2 regions of the Cryobacterium sp. TMT1-2-1 genome follow, and region 2 is predicted to be linked to the other one. Evidence: predicted binding sites of a transcription regulator. Region 2 holds the regulator's gene; the other holds the start of a gene.
The links. Region 2 encodes HrcA, which represses chaperone genes, less so after heat shock. Its sites were predicted from a motif close to TTNGCACTCGNNNNNNNCGAGTGCNAA; they were not measured.
Positions count from the first base shown of each region.

Region 1: groL (chaperonin GroEL) is a predicted target of HrcA. The motif match lies at 6,187-6,213, and genes of this name have one in related genera.

Region 1 covers NZ_SOHC01000005.1:62,471-70,189, reverse strand. The annotation lists gene ugpC (sn-glycerol-3-phosphate ABC transporter ATP-binding protein UgpC) at 34-1,131, opposite strand; gene E3T33_RS01060 (thioredoxin domain-containing protein) at 1,362-2,282, shown strand; tRNA gene E3T33_RS01055 (tRNA-Thr) at 2,344-2,416, shown strand; gene E3T33_RS01050 (nitroreductase family protein) at 2,462-3,010, opposite strand; gene msrB (peptide-methionine (R)-S-oxide reductase MsrB) at 3,017-3,418, opposite strand; gene E3T33_RS01040 (DUF3263 domain-containing protein) at 3,647-3,943, shown strand; gene E3T33_RS01035 (LytR C-terminal domain-containing protein) at 3,966-4,550, shown strand; gene E3T33_RS01030 (cold-shock protein) at 4,793-4,996, shown strand; gene E3T33_RS01025 (DUF3048 domain-containing protein) at 5,087-6,136, shown strand; gene groL (chaperonin GroEL) at 6,257-7,719, shown strand, end outside.
Region 2 covers NZ_SOHC01000053.1:8,151-15,869, reverse strand. The annotation lists gene lepA (translation elongation factor 4) at 1-939, shown strand, start outside; gene E3T33_RS09430 (DUF1990 domain-containing protein) at 944-1,591, shown strand; gene hemW (radical SAM family heme chaperone HemW) at 1,598-2,821, shown strand; gene E3T33_RS09420 (DUF4870 domain-containing protein) at 2,841-3,212, opposite strand; gene E3T33_RS09415 (DUF4870 domain-containing protein) at 3,291-3,749, opposite strand; gene hrcA (heat-inducible transcriptional repressor HrcA) at 3,957-4,979, shown strand; gene dnaJ (molecular chaperone DnaJ) at 5,085-6,191, shown strand; gene E3T33_RS09400 (16S rRNA (uracil(1498)-N(3))-methyltransferase) at 6,202-6,942, shown strand; gene E3T33_RS09395 (HIT domain-containing protein) at 6,962-7,324, shown strand; gene E3T33_RS09390 (PhoH family protein) at 7,362-7,719, shown strand, end outside.

The DNA.
Region 1 (7,719 bases), on a different contig from region 2:
AATGCCCCGTCCGGCCGTTGTCACTTCGTGAACCTAGTCCGCAACCGCTCCGCCGAGGCGCAGGCCGGATTCCGCGTCGAAGACGTGGAGGTGGTTGGGCGTCGGGGTCAGGTAGACCGTGTCCCCGGCGTTCGGGTGCGAGCGTCCGTCGACACGGGCGACGATGTCGGTGCGCTTGCCCTCGACCGTGGAATGACCGTACAGGTAGCCGTCGGCGCCGAGCTCCTCGACCAGGTCGACCTCAACCTGGAGTCCTTCGCCCTGCGCGGTCGCCAGGTGGATGTCCTCCGGGCGGACCCCGATGGTCACCTTGTCGCCGCTCGCCCCAGCGAGGGTGTCGCGCTGCACGGGGACGGTCGCGGTGCCGAACTTGACGCCTCCGTCGACCCGGTCGGCCAGGAACAGGTTCATGGCCGGGCTGCCGATGAAACCGGCAACGAACACGTTGTTCGGCTTCGCGTACAGGTCTCGGGGCGTGCCGACCTGCTGGAGGACGCCGTCCTTGAGCACCGCGATGCGGTCGCCCATGGTCAGCGCCTCGGTCTGGTCGTGGGTCACGTAGACCGTGGTGACGCCGAGGCGACGCTGGAGGGACGCGATCTGGGTGCGGGTCTGCACGCGCAGCTTCGCGTCGAGGTTGGACAGCGGCTCGTCCATGAGGAACACCTGCGGCTGGCGCACGATCGCGCGGCCCATGGCGACGCGCTGGCGCTGACCGCCGGAGAGAGCCTTGGGCTTGCGGCTGAGGTACGGCTCCAGGTCGAGCAGCTTGGCGGCCTCGAGCACGCGGGCGGCGCGCTCGTCCTTGTTGATGCCGGCGATCTTGAGCGCGAAGCCCATGTTCTCGGCGACGGTCATGTGCGGGTACAGGGCGTAGTTCTGGAAGACCATGGCGATGTCGCGGTCTTTCGGTGGGACATCCGTGACGTTGCGCTCGCCGATGAAGATGTTGCCGTCGTTGACCTCTTCGAGGCCGGCCAGCATACGCAGCGAGGTGGACTTGCCGCAGCCGGAAGGGCCGACGAGGACGAGGAACTCGCCGTCAGCGACCTCCAGGTCGAGGTGATCGACAGCGGGGCGGGTGGAACCCGGGTAGAGGCGGGTTGCCTTGTCAAAAGTGACCGAAGCCATGGTTTTCTTCTCCTTCACCGGCAGGAACGTGCCGGACGATCCGTTGTGAGTGGGATGTGACACCTGTCCCGCCAGGCGGGCCGGGTATCCTGACCAGTATTGCATGGCAGCCGCCCTCGCCCCGCGGCGGGCGTACAGCCGCCGTTTGGGGTTTTCCCAGACACGCGTTCTACTCTGTGGAGGGCTATGCACACACAGTGCGGGCATCCACACGTTCGGAGCAACTATTCATGACTAACGGCGGACCAGGCGACAGCCGTCCTTCCAAGAATCAGCGACGCGACGCGGCCCGCAAAAAGGCCACGCTGCTGCGCGAGGAACAGAAGAAGAAGGATCGTCGCAACCGGGTCTTCCTGCAGGGTGGAATCGCCGTGGCGGCCATCGCCATCGTCGGCATCATCGCCCTGATCATCGTCAACTCCATCCGGCCGGTCGGGCCGGGCCCGGCCAACATGGCCAGCGACGGCGTGCTCATCGGCGAGGGGCTGACCACGGTCAAGACCCCCGCCCTCCAGCCCGACGCGAAGCCCGTCGCTTCGGTGCCCGACGCGACCGGCACCGTGGCCGACATCCGGGTCTACGTCGACTACCTCTGCCCGTACTGCGGCGAGTTCGAACTGAACAACAGCGACCAGATCGCCCAGTGGGTTGAGGCCGGGGCCGCGACGGTCGAGATCCACCCCATTTCGATCCTGACCAGCAAGTCCGCCGGTACCCAGTATTCCCTGCGCGCGGCCAATGCCGCTGCCTGTGTGGCGAACTCCTCGCCCAACGACTTCTACGCGTTCAACGCCGCCCTGTTCGCCGACCAGCCCGAGGAGGGCACGGCGGGCCTCACCGACAAGCAAATCAAGCAGGTCGTGCGGAGTTCGGGCGTCACGTCCTCGTTGTCGAAGATCGACACGTGCATCGACGACCTGACGTACAAGTCCTGGGTTCTCGACGCCACCGACCGGGCCCTGACCGGCCCGATCCCCAACGCCTCGATTCCCAAGGTCACCGGCACGCCGACCGTGCTCGTCAACGGCAAGCAGTACCTCGGGTCGTTGAAGGACCCCAAGGAATTCGCGGCGTTCGTGCTGCAGTCGGCGGGCGCCACGTACTCCACGTCCACCCCGACGCCCACTCCGACGACGACCCCGGCCGGGTAGAACGCGCCCGCCCTTTCGGTTCTGTGATTTAGGATGGGTGTTCGAGGCCCTCGGGCCTCATGCCGGCCTGGCGCAATTGGTAGCGCACCACTCTTGTAAAGTGGGGGTTACGGGTTCAAGTCCCGTGGCCGGCCCTGGACAGTCCCGTTAAGGCCCGCCCCGGCCCAGGGGTTTCGGCGCTAGAGAACGGTCAGGAACTCGGCCGGATCGATGGGCAGGCGCACCCCCGGTTTGGCGTCCGGCGGAACGCCGCCCACGTAGAGCCAGCCGAGAAGCTCCTCGTTGTCGGCAAGTTCGTGCATGCGGCGAACCGGCGCGGATCGCGTGTGGGGCCCGGTGCGCCACATCACGCCCCAGCCGGCGTCAGCCAGCAGCAGGCTCAGTGCGTGGGCGACCCCGGCCGCCGCGGCATCCTGCTCCCAGTCCGCGACCTTCTCGCTCTCGCGGCGGCTGATCACGAGGGCAATCAGGAGTTCGGCGCGCAGCGGTTTGGCAGCGGTCGTGGCCGCCTCGGCGGCCGTGTGGCCGGATGCCGCGACCAGGGCATCGCCCAATCGCCGCCGTGCGTCTCCGCGCACCTCGATCAGGCGCCACGGCCTCAGCGCGCCGTGGTCGGCGACACGTGCCACGGCGGCTACCAAAGGCAGCAGTTCGTCGTGGCTGGGGGCATCCGGGGTCACCCTGGAGTACGACCGGCGCGCCGCGAGCGCGTCGGCAACGGCCGACACCGCCGGCTACTCGACGGGCGTGAAGTTGAGCGCGATGGAATTCATGCAGTACCGGTCTCCGGTGGGCGTGCCGAAGCCGTCGTCGAAGACGTGCCCCAGGTGCGAGCCGCAGTTGGCGCAACGCACCTCTGTGCGCACGGTGCCCAGGGTCCGGTCCTCGATCAACTCGACCGCCTCGGGGCGCACGGACTCGTAGAAACTCGGCCAGCCGCAGCCGGAATCGAATTTGGTGCCGCTCTTGAACAACTCGGCGTTGCAGGCGCCACAGGTATACACGCCCGAGCGCGCCTCATCGAGCAGTTCTCCCGTCCAGGCGCGCTCCGTCGCGGCCCCGCGGAGCACCGCATAGCGCTCGGGCCCCAATTCCTCGCGCCACTCGGCTTCAGACTTCTTGACTTCGTGGTCCATGTGCGTCCCTTCGTTCCCGGGCGCCGCCCGGTTCTCACTCCATCAGCCTAAACTCGCGCGGCCGCCCCGGCATTCCTTTCACGGGCAGCGTCCAGCGAACTCCCACAGACTCGAACCGGCGTACGGTTGGCGGACATGCACCGGGCGCACCCAAATAGGATGACCGTAGCCGGCGTCGGTGAAAGCGGGCGGCACGTGCCCGGTGAGATGACGAGGGAGAGGTGGCCGATGGAGAAATCACACGAACCGGCCGCCGACGGCAGCCCGGAGTCGGCCTCACTGTCCGCGCGGGACGTGGCGATCCTCGACTTCGAACGACAGTGGCGCAATCACGCCGGCGCCAAGGAGCAGGCCATTCGGGCCGAATTCGGTCTCTCGGCTGCACGGTACTATCAGTTGTTGGGTGCCCTCATCGACTCACCTCTGGCCCTCGCCCGCGACCCCATGCTGGTTAAGCGACTGCATCGGATGCGCGAAGCCAGGGCACAGGCGCGAGCGCGCCGCGCCGCACTCCCCACCGACTGATCGAGACCGAACCAGACTGACAATGCCCCAGCCCTATCCGAAAGACCGCTTCGACGCCCACCCGCCTGCTCTCGACCGGGTGGGCGCACACCGGGCCCCGGGCAAGAAGGGTCGCGGCTGGCTGGCATTCTGGTGGGCACTGGCCGCCACGGTGGTGCTGATCGCGATCGGAGCGCTGGGTCTGCTGTTCCTGAACAACCGCCTCGCGCCGGACACGTCCGGACTCGCGCCCACTGCGGCCCCGGCCACGTCGACCCCGACCGCGACGCCGAAGCCGGAGCCGTCGGCGACGCCCACGCCGAAGCCGACCGTTGACCCGAACCTGTCCGTCACCGTGCTCAACGGCACCCTGACGGTGGGTCTGGCCGGATCCGTCGGAGACGTCCTCGGCTCCGAGGGGTGGACCGTCGGGACGCTCGGCGACGCCGCCACCTCCGACGTTGCCGAGACGATCGTCTACTACGCCGACCCCGCCCTGGAGGGCGCGGCACGGGGGGTCGCAGAGTCCCTGCCGGGGGCCGAAATAATGCTCGCGAACGACTTCGCGGAGTCCGATGCCGAGCTCACTGTTGTCGTCGGCAACGACTACTCTCCGCCGGCCGGATAGGGCGCCCGGCAGCCCTGCTTTTCAGCCATCGACCGGCAATTTGTCAACCCCCTGTTATTCCAGAGCCTCTTCGCTACGCTCGGCCATGGTCGCTCATTTTGTCCGTGCAGCTCGCCTCTGTGGAGGTGGACCCGTTGCACGGCCATGGTGGACGCAGGCACTGCACCGAAGCAGTTTCCGCGGAAGGCCCGGCGCGGCCAGTGGGCCCGTGCCGACGCAATCACAGCACTGGGGAGTAACACATGGCGCACGGAACCGTAAAGTGGTTCAACGCTGAGAAGGGCTTCGGCTTTATCACCATTGACGGCGGGGGGCAGGACGTCTTCGTCCACTATTCCGCCATTGACATGAGCGGATACAAAGTCCTCGAAGAAGGCCAGGCGGTCGTCTTCGAGGTTGGCAGCGGAGCGAAGGGCCCTCAGGCCGAGTCGGTTCGACCGGCCTGAGCTGCACCAGTTTCGAGGCTTGCACGCCCAACGCCGCGCGGGAGCACCGCGCGGCGTTAGGGTGAAACGGTGAATCAGAACAGTGAAGCGATGAAACGCAGCCGACGCGTGACCGTGAGGATAGTTGCCGCGGTCATTCCGGTCCTGCTTCTGGCCGCCTGCACTGCCGAAGCACCGCGGCCGACCGCGAGCATCAAGCCGACCTCGACGGCGAAGGCCTGGGTGTCCACCTACACGGCCCCGGCCGCGACCGTGCTCGCACCGCTGCGCGGAACACCCGTGCCTCCGGGGAGCGCGGCGCATCCGTCGCTGGCGGTGAAGATCGACAACCACGAGGCGGCGAGGCCGCAGATCGGCCTCGAGAGCGCCGACATCGTCTTCGAGGAACTCGTCGAAGGCGGGATCACCCGCTACGTCGGGGTCTGGCACTCGGACATCCCGAAGCTGATCGGGCCGGTGCGCTCGATCCGGCCGATGGATCCGGACATCATTACGCCCTTCGGCGGAATCGTCGCCTACTCCGGCGGCCAGCCGCAGTTCGTCAAGGCGATGGAGGCGACCCCGGTCGTGAACGCCGTCTTCGACTACGACCGCAGCGGACTGTTCTACCGGATCGACACGAAGTCGTCCCCGCACAATGTCGTGGTGAACGCCAGGACGCTCGTGGGCCGGTACCCCAAGCTGGCCCCGCCGAGGCAGCACTTCGCCTACGCGGCCACCGCCGCGTCGTCGTCAGCGGTGGTGGACGGCAAGGCCATCCGCACGATCCAGACCCGCTTCTCCACCGCACGCTGGCCATCCTGGGCCTGGAACGCCAAGGCGAATTACTACCTGCGCTCCCAGGAGGGCGCGCCGGACCGCAACAGCAAGGGCGCGCAGCTCAAGGCGACCAACGTCGTCGTCATGCGTGTCGGCATCGACCGGCGCTACGGCGACGTCCCCAAGACCACCATGATCGGTTCGGGAGAGGCCTGGGTCTCGACCGGCGGACGGAGCCTGCGCGCCACCTGGGTCAAGCGATACCCATCGTCGCCGATCAGTCTCGTCGACGGTAACGGCGTGACGATCCGGCTTGCCGCCGGCAACACCTGGATCGAGCTGGTCCCGACGAAGCAGGGTTCCGTCCAGCTGGTGCCGTAGCGCCCCGCCCGTTCACTTGCACTCTCGGCACCAGAGTGCCAGAATCGTCTTTGGCACTCTCTCCTTATGAGTGCTAACCCCATCACGTTTTTGAACGTCCGGGAGGGACGAGAAACACTTATGGCAAAGATCATTGCTTTCAACGAAGAGGCCCGTCGCGGCCTTGAGCGCGGCCTGAACATCCTCGCCGACACGGTCAAGGTCACCCTCGGCCCGCGCGGACGCAACGTCGTTCTGGAGAAGAAGTGGGGCGCACCCACGATCACCAACGACGGCGTGTCCATCGCCAAGGAGATCGAACTCGACGACCCGTACGAGAAGATCGGTGCGGAACTCGTCAAAGAGGTCGCCAAGAAGACGGATGACGTCGCCGGCGACGGCACCACCACCGCCACCGTCCTCGCTCAGGCGCTGGTTCGCGAAGGCCTGCGCAACGTCGCAGCCGGCGCCGACCCGATCAGCCTCAAGCGCGGCATCGAGAAGGCCACTGCTGCCGTCATCGAAGAGCTCATCGCGAACGCCAAAGAGGTCGAGACCAAGGAAGAGATCGCGGCCACGGCTTCCATCTCTGCCGGTGACGCTGAAATCGGCGCCATCATCGCCGAGGCGATCGACAAGGTCGGCAAGGAAGGCGTTGTCACCGTCGAAGAGTCCAACACTCTCGGCACCGAACTCGAGCTCACCGAGGGCATGCGCTTCGACAAGGGCTTCCTGTCGGCGTACTTCGTGACCGACCCCGACCGTCAGGAAGCGGTCTTCGAAGACCCGTACATCCTGATCGTCAACTCCAAGGTCTCGAACATCAAGGACCTGCTGCCGATCGTTGACAAGGTCATCCAGACCGGCAAGCAGCTCCTCATCATCGCCGAGGACGTCGACGGCGAGGCCCTGGCCACGCTCGTTGTGAACAAGATCCGCGGCATCTTCAAGTCCGTCGCCGTCAAGGCTCCGGGCTTCGGTGACCGCCGCAAGGCCCAGCTGCAGGACATCGCGATCCTGACCGGTGGACAGGTCATCGCCGAGGAGGTCGGACTCAAGCTTGAGAACGTGACCCTCGACCTGCTCGGCACCGCCCGCAAGATCGTCATCACCAAGGACGAGACCACGATCGTCGAGGGTGGCGGAGACGTCGAGGCGATCGCCGGCCGCGTGCAGCAGATCCGCAGCGAGATCGAGAACACCGACAGCGACTACGACCGCGAGAAGCTCCAGGAGCGCCTGGCGAAGCTCGCCGGTGGCGTTGCAGTCATCAAGGCCGGCGCCGCGACGGAGGTTGAGCTCAAGGAGCGCAAGCACCGCATCGAGGATGCCGTCCGCAACGCGAAGGCTGCCGTTGAAGAGGGCATCGTCGCCGGTGGTGGCGTTGCGCTGATCCAGGCCGGCAAGACCGCTTTCGAGAAGCTCTCCCTCACGGGTGACGAGGCAACGGGTGCGAACATCGTGCGCGTGGCCATCGACGCGCCGCTCAAGCAGATCGCCCTCAACGCCGGCCTCGAGCCGGGCGTCGTCGCTGACAAGGTGCGCAACCTGCCCGTCGGCTGGGGCCTCAACGCCGCGACCGGTGAGTACGTCGACATGCTCCT
Region 2 (7,719 bases):
AAGCCGATGGTCTTCTCCGGGCTGTACCCGATCGACGGCAGCGACTACCCGGCCCTGCGCGAAGCGCTCGACAAGCTCAAGCTCTCCGACGCGTCCCTCGTCTACGAGCCGGAGACATCCGTGGCCCTCGGCTTCGGTTTCCGCTGCGGCTTCCTCGGCCTGCTCCACCTCGAGATCATCACCGAACGCCTCGACCGGGAGTTCGGCCTCGACCTGATCACGACCGCGCCCAGCGTGATCTACGAGGTCACCACCGACGACAAGAAGACGGTCACGGTGACGAACCCGAGCGAATTCCCGAACGGGAAGATCGCGAAGGTCGAGGAGCCAGTCGTCAAGGCGGCCATCCTGGCGCCCAAGGACTACGTCGGCGTGATCATGGAACTCTGCCAGAGCCGCCGCGGCACCCTCCTCGGCATGGACTACCTCGGCGAGGACCGGGTCGAGATCCGCTACACCATGCCCCTCGGCGAGATCGTGTTCGACTTCTTCGACAACCTCAAGAGCCGCACGGCCGGCTACGGCTCGCTCGACTACGAGCCGATCGGCTCGCAGGAAGCAGACCTGGTCAAGGTGGACATCCTGCTCCAGGGCGAGCAGGTCGACGCGTTCAGCGCGATCGTGCACCGCGACAAGGCCTACGAGTACGGCGTGCTGATGACCGGGCGGTTGCGGAAGCTCATTCCGCGGCAGCAGTTCGACGTGCCGATCCAGGCCGCGATCGGCGCCCGGATCATCGCCCGCGAGAGCATCAGCGCCATCCGCAAGGACGTGCTGGCCAAGTGCTACGGCGGCGACATCTCCCGCAAGCGCAAGCTCCTCGAGAAGCAGAAAGAGGGCAAGAAGCGCATGAAGATGGTCGGCCGGGTCGAGGTGCCGCAGGAGGCATTCATCGCGGCGCTCTCCGGCGACGAACCGCCCAAGAAAGAGAAGAAGTAGCCGGATGCGCCGGGAAACCTTCACCGACGCCGCCGTCACCTACGGGGCCATCGGCGGCACCCTCGCGCCCGACCTGCTCCGCTACCCGCCCCAGGGGCACCGGCCGCAGGAGCGCAGCGTGCGGCTCGGCAGCGGCGAAGAGCGCTTCCGCCTGGCCTCGCGGTCGCTGATGACCTGGGGTGTGCAGCGCGGCAGCGGCATGAGCGTCACCGACCTGGAAAGCGGAACCGGGGTGCAGTACTCCGGCCTCCGGTTCAACGCCGACGGCACCGCTGCGGCCGACCAGAACGGATCGGACAACGAAGAGACCTTCTCGGACGACGGCACGCCCTACATCATCAACGGCATGACGGCCCGGCTCAGGGTTCCCTTCGGTCCGTTCACCGTGACGGCGCCGGTGCGCGTGGTCTACGTGATCGACGAGGTCGACCGGGTCGGCTTCGCCTACGGCACGATGAAGGGCCACCCGGAAAGCGGCGAGGAATCCTTCGTCGTCGCCCGGCACGAGGACGACTCCGTCTGGCTGACGGTCAGGGCCTTCTCCCGCCCGAGCACCTGGTACTACCGCCTGGTCTGGCCGATCCTGCGGATGCAGCAGGCGCGGTTCACCCGGAGCTACCTCCGGGCCCTGCACCCCGCCGGCGCGGCGTAGGCGCCGATGGCCGGTCCTCAGCCCCTCGGAGACCCTGCCCCGGCGGACGGCCTGCTGCCCGCCGGGGCGGCGGTCGGCGCGCCGGAGCGCGACTTCGGCGTCTACCTGCACGTGCCGTTCTGCCGCGTGCGCTGCGGCTACTGCGACTTCAACACGTACACGGCGACCGAGCTGCGCGGCGTCAAGCAGAGCGACTACGCGAGCCAGGCCGTCCTCGAGGTCGAGGCGGCGGGCCGCATCCTGACAGACTCCGGGCTGCCGGCCCGCGAGGCCTCGACCGTCTTCTTCGGCGGCGGCACCCCGACGCTGCTGCCGGCCGAGCACCTGGCCCGGATGCTTGCGTCGGTGAGGTCCGTCTGGGGCATCGCCGCGGGCGCCGAGGTCACCACGGAGGCGAACCCCGACTCCGTCGACGAGGCCTACCTGGCCCACCTTGCCGGCGCCGGCTTCACCCGGGTTTCGTTCGGCATGCAATCGGCCGTGCCGCGCGTGCTGGCCACCCTCGAACGCACCCACGACCCCGAGCGGGTGCCGCTCGTCGTGCGCTGGGCCAGGGACGCCGGGCTCGACGTCAGCCTCGACCTCATCTACGGCACGCCGGGGGAGACCCTCGCCGACTGGCGAGCCAGCCTGGAGCACGCGATTGCACAGGCCCCCGACCACCTGAGCGCGTACTCGCTGATCGTCGAGGAGGGCACCAAGCTCGCCCGGCAGATCCGGCGCGGGGAACTCGTCCAGCCCGACGAAGACCTGCAGGCGGACTTCTACGAGCTGGCCGACGAACTGCTCGCCGCCGCCGGGTACTCCTGGTACGAGGTGAGCAACTGGGCCACGGACGACGCCCACCGTTCCCGCCACAATCTCGCCTACTGGCGCAGCCAGGACTGGTGGGGCGTCGGTCCCGGCGCACACAGCCACATGGGCGGCGTGCGCTGGTGGAACGTCAAGCACCCGGCCGCCTACGCGGACCGGGTGCTCTCCGGGCTCTCGCCTGCGGCCGGCCGGGAGACGCTCGACGACGCGACCCGGGAGGTTGAGCGGGTGCTGCTGCGGAGCCGCATCCGGGAGGGCATTGCGGTCGCGTCGCTGTCGCCGCAGGGACGCCATGAGGTCGCCGGGCTGATCGCCGACGGGCTGATCGACGGCGCGGCGGCGATCGGCGGCTCGATCGAACTGACCCTCCGGGGCCGGCTGCTGGCGGACGCGGTCGTCCGGCGCCTGACCGACTGACCGCGCCGGCAGTCGATCCCTAGCTGACGAACTTGATTGTGAGCGGGTAGGTGTAGTACCGGCCCGTGTTGGCTGCCATCGCGGCCATGATTCCGAAGACGATGGCGAGGATCCACGCCGCGCCGAGGATGAGGAAGCCGATCAGGAGGATCGCGGTGACGCCGCCCACGATGTAGGCGATCAGCAGGGTGATCTGGAAGTTCAGGGCCGTCGCCGTGTGCGCGCGGATGAACGGGCCGCGGTCCTTCAGCACGAGGTAGCCGATCAGCGCCGGCAGCGGGCCGAAGAGGATTCCGCCGATATGGATCAGCGTCGCCCAGAGCTTCTCGTCGGCCGGGTTCATCGGGGTCGGGGCCTGGTACTGGTTCGAGGGGGGAGGTGCTGAGGACATTCGGACTCCTTATGGTCTGGTCGGCACGGTCTGGTCGGCCCCTGGTGCGGTCACGCCGACACCAGAGTAGCGGCCGGGCTACTTGATCAGGCGAACCGCGAACGGGTAACGGTAGTGGTGTCCGTCCTTGGCCTGCTGGAAGCCAAGGATGGAGAAGATCAGGCTCACGACCCACAGCGCCACGGAGAAAATCCCGAAGATCCCACCGATCCCGAAGGTGATCGACGCCAGGAAGCTGGCGATGATGTTGATCGCCACGTAGCCGAAGACGAGGGTGATCTGGAAATTGAGGGCTTCCTTGGCTTCCTCCGCCGTGAAGCGGCCGCGATCCTTGAAGATCAGCCAGATGAGCAGGGACGGGAAGAAACTCAGGATGCCGCCGAGGTGGGCGAAGGAGGCCCACTGCCGGTCGTCGGCCTCGGTGAGCGGGGCGGCCGGAACCGGGGCGGGGCCCTGGTACGGGGCCCGGTAGGGGTCCTGGGGCGGTCGCTGGCCGCGGTACGGGTCGTCGGGGATCTGGGCGTTCGGATCGCTCATCGGGGTGCCTTTCAGCGAATGGTGCTCGTCGGCTGCCGGGGATTCCCGCGCCGATATGCATAAGCTACTGCCCCCGATCCGCTTGTAGCAATGGGTGATCCCGTGCGGGTCGCGGTATGATTGGCACTCAGGAAGGGCGAGTGCCAACACCGCCAACCACATGCCACGAGAACACGGCAGCACGAGCGGAGAGGGAAGCGACCCGTCATGGTATCTGATCGCAGCCTCGAGGTCCTGCGGGTCATCGTGCAGGACTACGTCGCTTCACGGGAACCTGTCGGGTCGAAGACCATCGTCGATCGGCACTCCTTTGGTGTGTCTGCCGCGACGATCCGCAACGACATGGCCCTCCTCGAGGAGGAAGAGCTGATCGTCGCCCCGCACACCTCGTCCGGGCGCATCCCCACCGACAAGGGCTACCGGGTCTTCGTCGACCACCTGGCCGACCTGCGACCGCTGTCCGCGGCTGCGCGAGGGGCCATCGAGACCTTCCTGGGCGAGTCCGCCGACCTCGACGAGGTTCTGGCCCGGAGCGTCAGGCTGCTCTCCCAGCTCACCCACCAGGTCGCCCTGGTGCAGTATCCGTCCCTGTCCCGCGCCAGGGTGCGCCACATCGAACTCGTTCCCCTGGGCGGCACCCGCATCCTGTCCGTGCTCATCACGGACTCCGGCCGGGTCGAACAGAGAGTGATCGAGCTGCCTCGCGCCCTCGACGAACAGCAGCTCGGCGATGTGCGCGCCCGGCTCAACTCCGCCGTGTCCGGCCTGAGCATGAGCGAGGCGGCAACGGCGCTGTCCGGCCCGGAAGGGCTGGTCCCACGGGACCTCGAGGATGTCGTCGGCCCGATCACCGCCACCCTGGGCGACCAGATCGGCGCGAACCGTCACGACAAGCTCGTGATGGCCGGCGCGGCCAACCTGGTCCGCACCGAACATGACTTCACTGGCAGCATCTACCCGGTGCTCGAGGCCATCGAGGAACAGGTCGTGCTGCTGCGCCTGTTCGGCGAAATGGCCACCGACCAGCACGGCGTCTCGGTGAGCATCGGGCGCGAGAACGCGCCGTTCGGACTGGGCGAGACGTCCGTGCTCACGAGCGGCTATACCTCGCCGGGCGGCGACCTTGCCCGGCTGGGCGTGCTCGGCCCGACCCGCATGGACTACTCCAACAACATGGCCGCGGTCCGAGCCGTCGCCCGGTACCTGTCCCGCCTCCTCGGCGAGAACTAGGTCCCGAACCCGCACCGCCCGCGAACCCACGGCCAGATCCTCACCATTTCCAGAACCTCACCATTTCCAGAACCTCACCCCCAAGATATTCAAGGAGAGCCAGCTTTGGCTGACCATTACGAAGTACTCGGCGTCGCCCGCGATGCCACCACCGACGAGATCAAGAAGGCCTACCGGCGCCTGGCCCGCCAGTTGCACCCCGACGTGAACCCGGGGGCCGACGCGTCCGAGCGGTTCAAGTCGGTCACTCACGCCTATGACGTGCTGAGCGACGCGAAACAGCGCCAGCAGTACGACCGGGGCGGGCAGGGCGGCGGCGGATTCGACAACGGCCAATTCGGCAACTTCGGCGACATCTTCGAGACCTTCTTCGGCGGCGGAGGCGGCGGGAGCCGCGGACCCCGATCGCGCCGCGAACGCGGCCAGGACGCGCTGCTCCGGGTCGAGCTCGACCTCGACGAGGTCATCTTCGGCACGCACCGCGACATCGAGGTCGACACGGCCGTGGTCTGCGGCACCTGCAGCGGCACCTGCTGCCAGCCGGGAACGGCCCCGGTCACCTGCGACATCTGCCACGGAACCGGCAACATCCAGCGGGCCGTGCGGTCCCTGCTCGGCAATGTGATGACGTCGAGCCCCTGCGGCTCCTGCCGCGGCTACGGCACCATCATCGCCACCCCGTGTGTCACCTGCCAGGGCCAGGGGCGCGTGCGTGCCCGCCGCAAGGTCCCCATCGACATCCCGGCCGGCGTCGACACCGGCCTGCGCCTGCAGATGCCCGGCAGCGGCGAGGCCGGCCCGGCCGGCGGCCCCAACGGCGACCTCTACCTCGAAATGAAGGTGCGCCACCACGACGTCTTCAGCCGCGACGGTGACGACCTGCTCTGCACCCTGGACATCCCGATGACCACCGCGATCCTCGGCACGACCACGACGGTCGCCGCGCTCGACGGCGACATCGAGGTCCAGTTGCGGCCCGGCGTGCAAAGCGGGGAGATCCTCACGATCAAGGACCGCGGCGTGACCAAGCTGCGCGGAAACGGCCGCGGCGACCTCCGGATCGGCGTGCAGGTTCTCACCCCGACCAAGCTCGACCACAAGGAGCGCGAGCTGATCGAGGCGTTCGCGGCCCGGCACAAGGTGCCCGCACCCTCGCTCAGCCACTTCCAGCAGGGACTGTTCGCGAAGCTGCGCGATCGGTTCCTCGGCTAGAAGCCGCCTGATGGCGCATTTCTTTCTCGACGAGTCGCTCCGGGCAGAGGACTGCGCCCCGGGCGCGGTCGTCCGCGTGGGCGGCAGCGAAGCCAGGCACGCCGTCACGGTCAGCCGGATCCGGCCGGGCGAGCAGCTGCTCCTCGGCAACGGCGCCGGGCTCATCCTCGGCGGCACCGTCGTCACGGCGGAGCCGACCGAGCTGTCCCTCCGCGTCGACACGAACACGGTGACGCCGCCGGCCAGGCCCCGGATCCTGCTCGTGCAGGCCCTCGCCAAGGGCGACCGGGACGAACTGGCCGTCCAGGCCGCCACCGAGCTGGGTATCGACGGTGTGATCCCGTGGGCGGCGGCGCGATCGGTGTCCCGGTGGGAGGGTGCGAAGATCGCCAGGGGCCGTGAGCGCTGGGCCAGCATCGTGCGCGAGGCCGGCAAGCAGTCGATCCGACCCTGGCTGCCGAGCGTCGAGGGCCTGGCGAGTACGAAAGCGCTGGCCGCCCTGGCCGGCTCCGCGCGGATGCTCCTGCTCGAGCCGACCGCCTCGGCCCGGCTCACCGAGGTGCCCGCGCCGACCGACGACCGCGACATCCTGCTCGTCGTCGGGCCGGAGGGCGGAATCGCCCCGTCGGAGCTGGCCATCCTCGAAGCGGCCGGCGCGACGCGGGTGCGCCTCGGCGACACCATCCTGCGCACCTCCACCGCGGGGCCGGCCGCGGTGGCCATCCTGAACGCGACGCTCGGCCGCTGGTAGCGCCGCTTAAGATAGAGACATGTCTTCCTCCGGCGCAGAACCGTCCATCTTCAGCCGCATCGTCGCCCGTGAAATCCCGGCGACGATCGTGGCCGAGACCGACCGCATCATCGCCTTCAACGACATCCACCCGCAGGCGCCCGTGCACGTCGTCATCACGACCAAGACGCAGCAGTACCGCAACGTGGTCGAACTCGCCGCGGCCGAACCCGCCCTGCTGGCCGAACTCGTCGATGTGGCCCGGCAGGTCGCCGACGAGCGCACGGGCGGGGAATTCCGCCTCGTCTTCAACACCGGCCCGTCCGCGGGACAGACCGTTTTCCACGTGCACGCCCACATCATGGGCGGACAGCTGAAGGAGGGGTCGCTTGGCTCCCACTGACGCGACGTCGGCCGGCGCCGAACGCGCAGAGCTCCGGATGCAGGTCGACGGGATCGCCATGGTGCGGCTCCTCGGGCCGCAGGATCGGTTCCTCGACACGATTGAACACGAGTATCCTGACGTCACTGTGCACGTGCGCGGCAACGACATCACCCTGACCGGGGACCCCGCACAGGTCGAAGCCGTGCGGCGCCTGATCGAGGAACTGCAGCTGATGCTCCGCGACGGCCGCGACCTCGGCGAGGCGGAGATCTCGACGTCGGCGCGGATGCTCGGCGCCGACAGCACCCGGAGCCCGTCTGAGCTGCTCGGCCAGGCCATCCTCAGCTCCAGGGGCAAGAGCATCCGCCCGAAGACCCTCGGCCAGAAGCACTACGTCGACGCGATCGACGAGA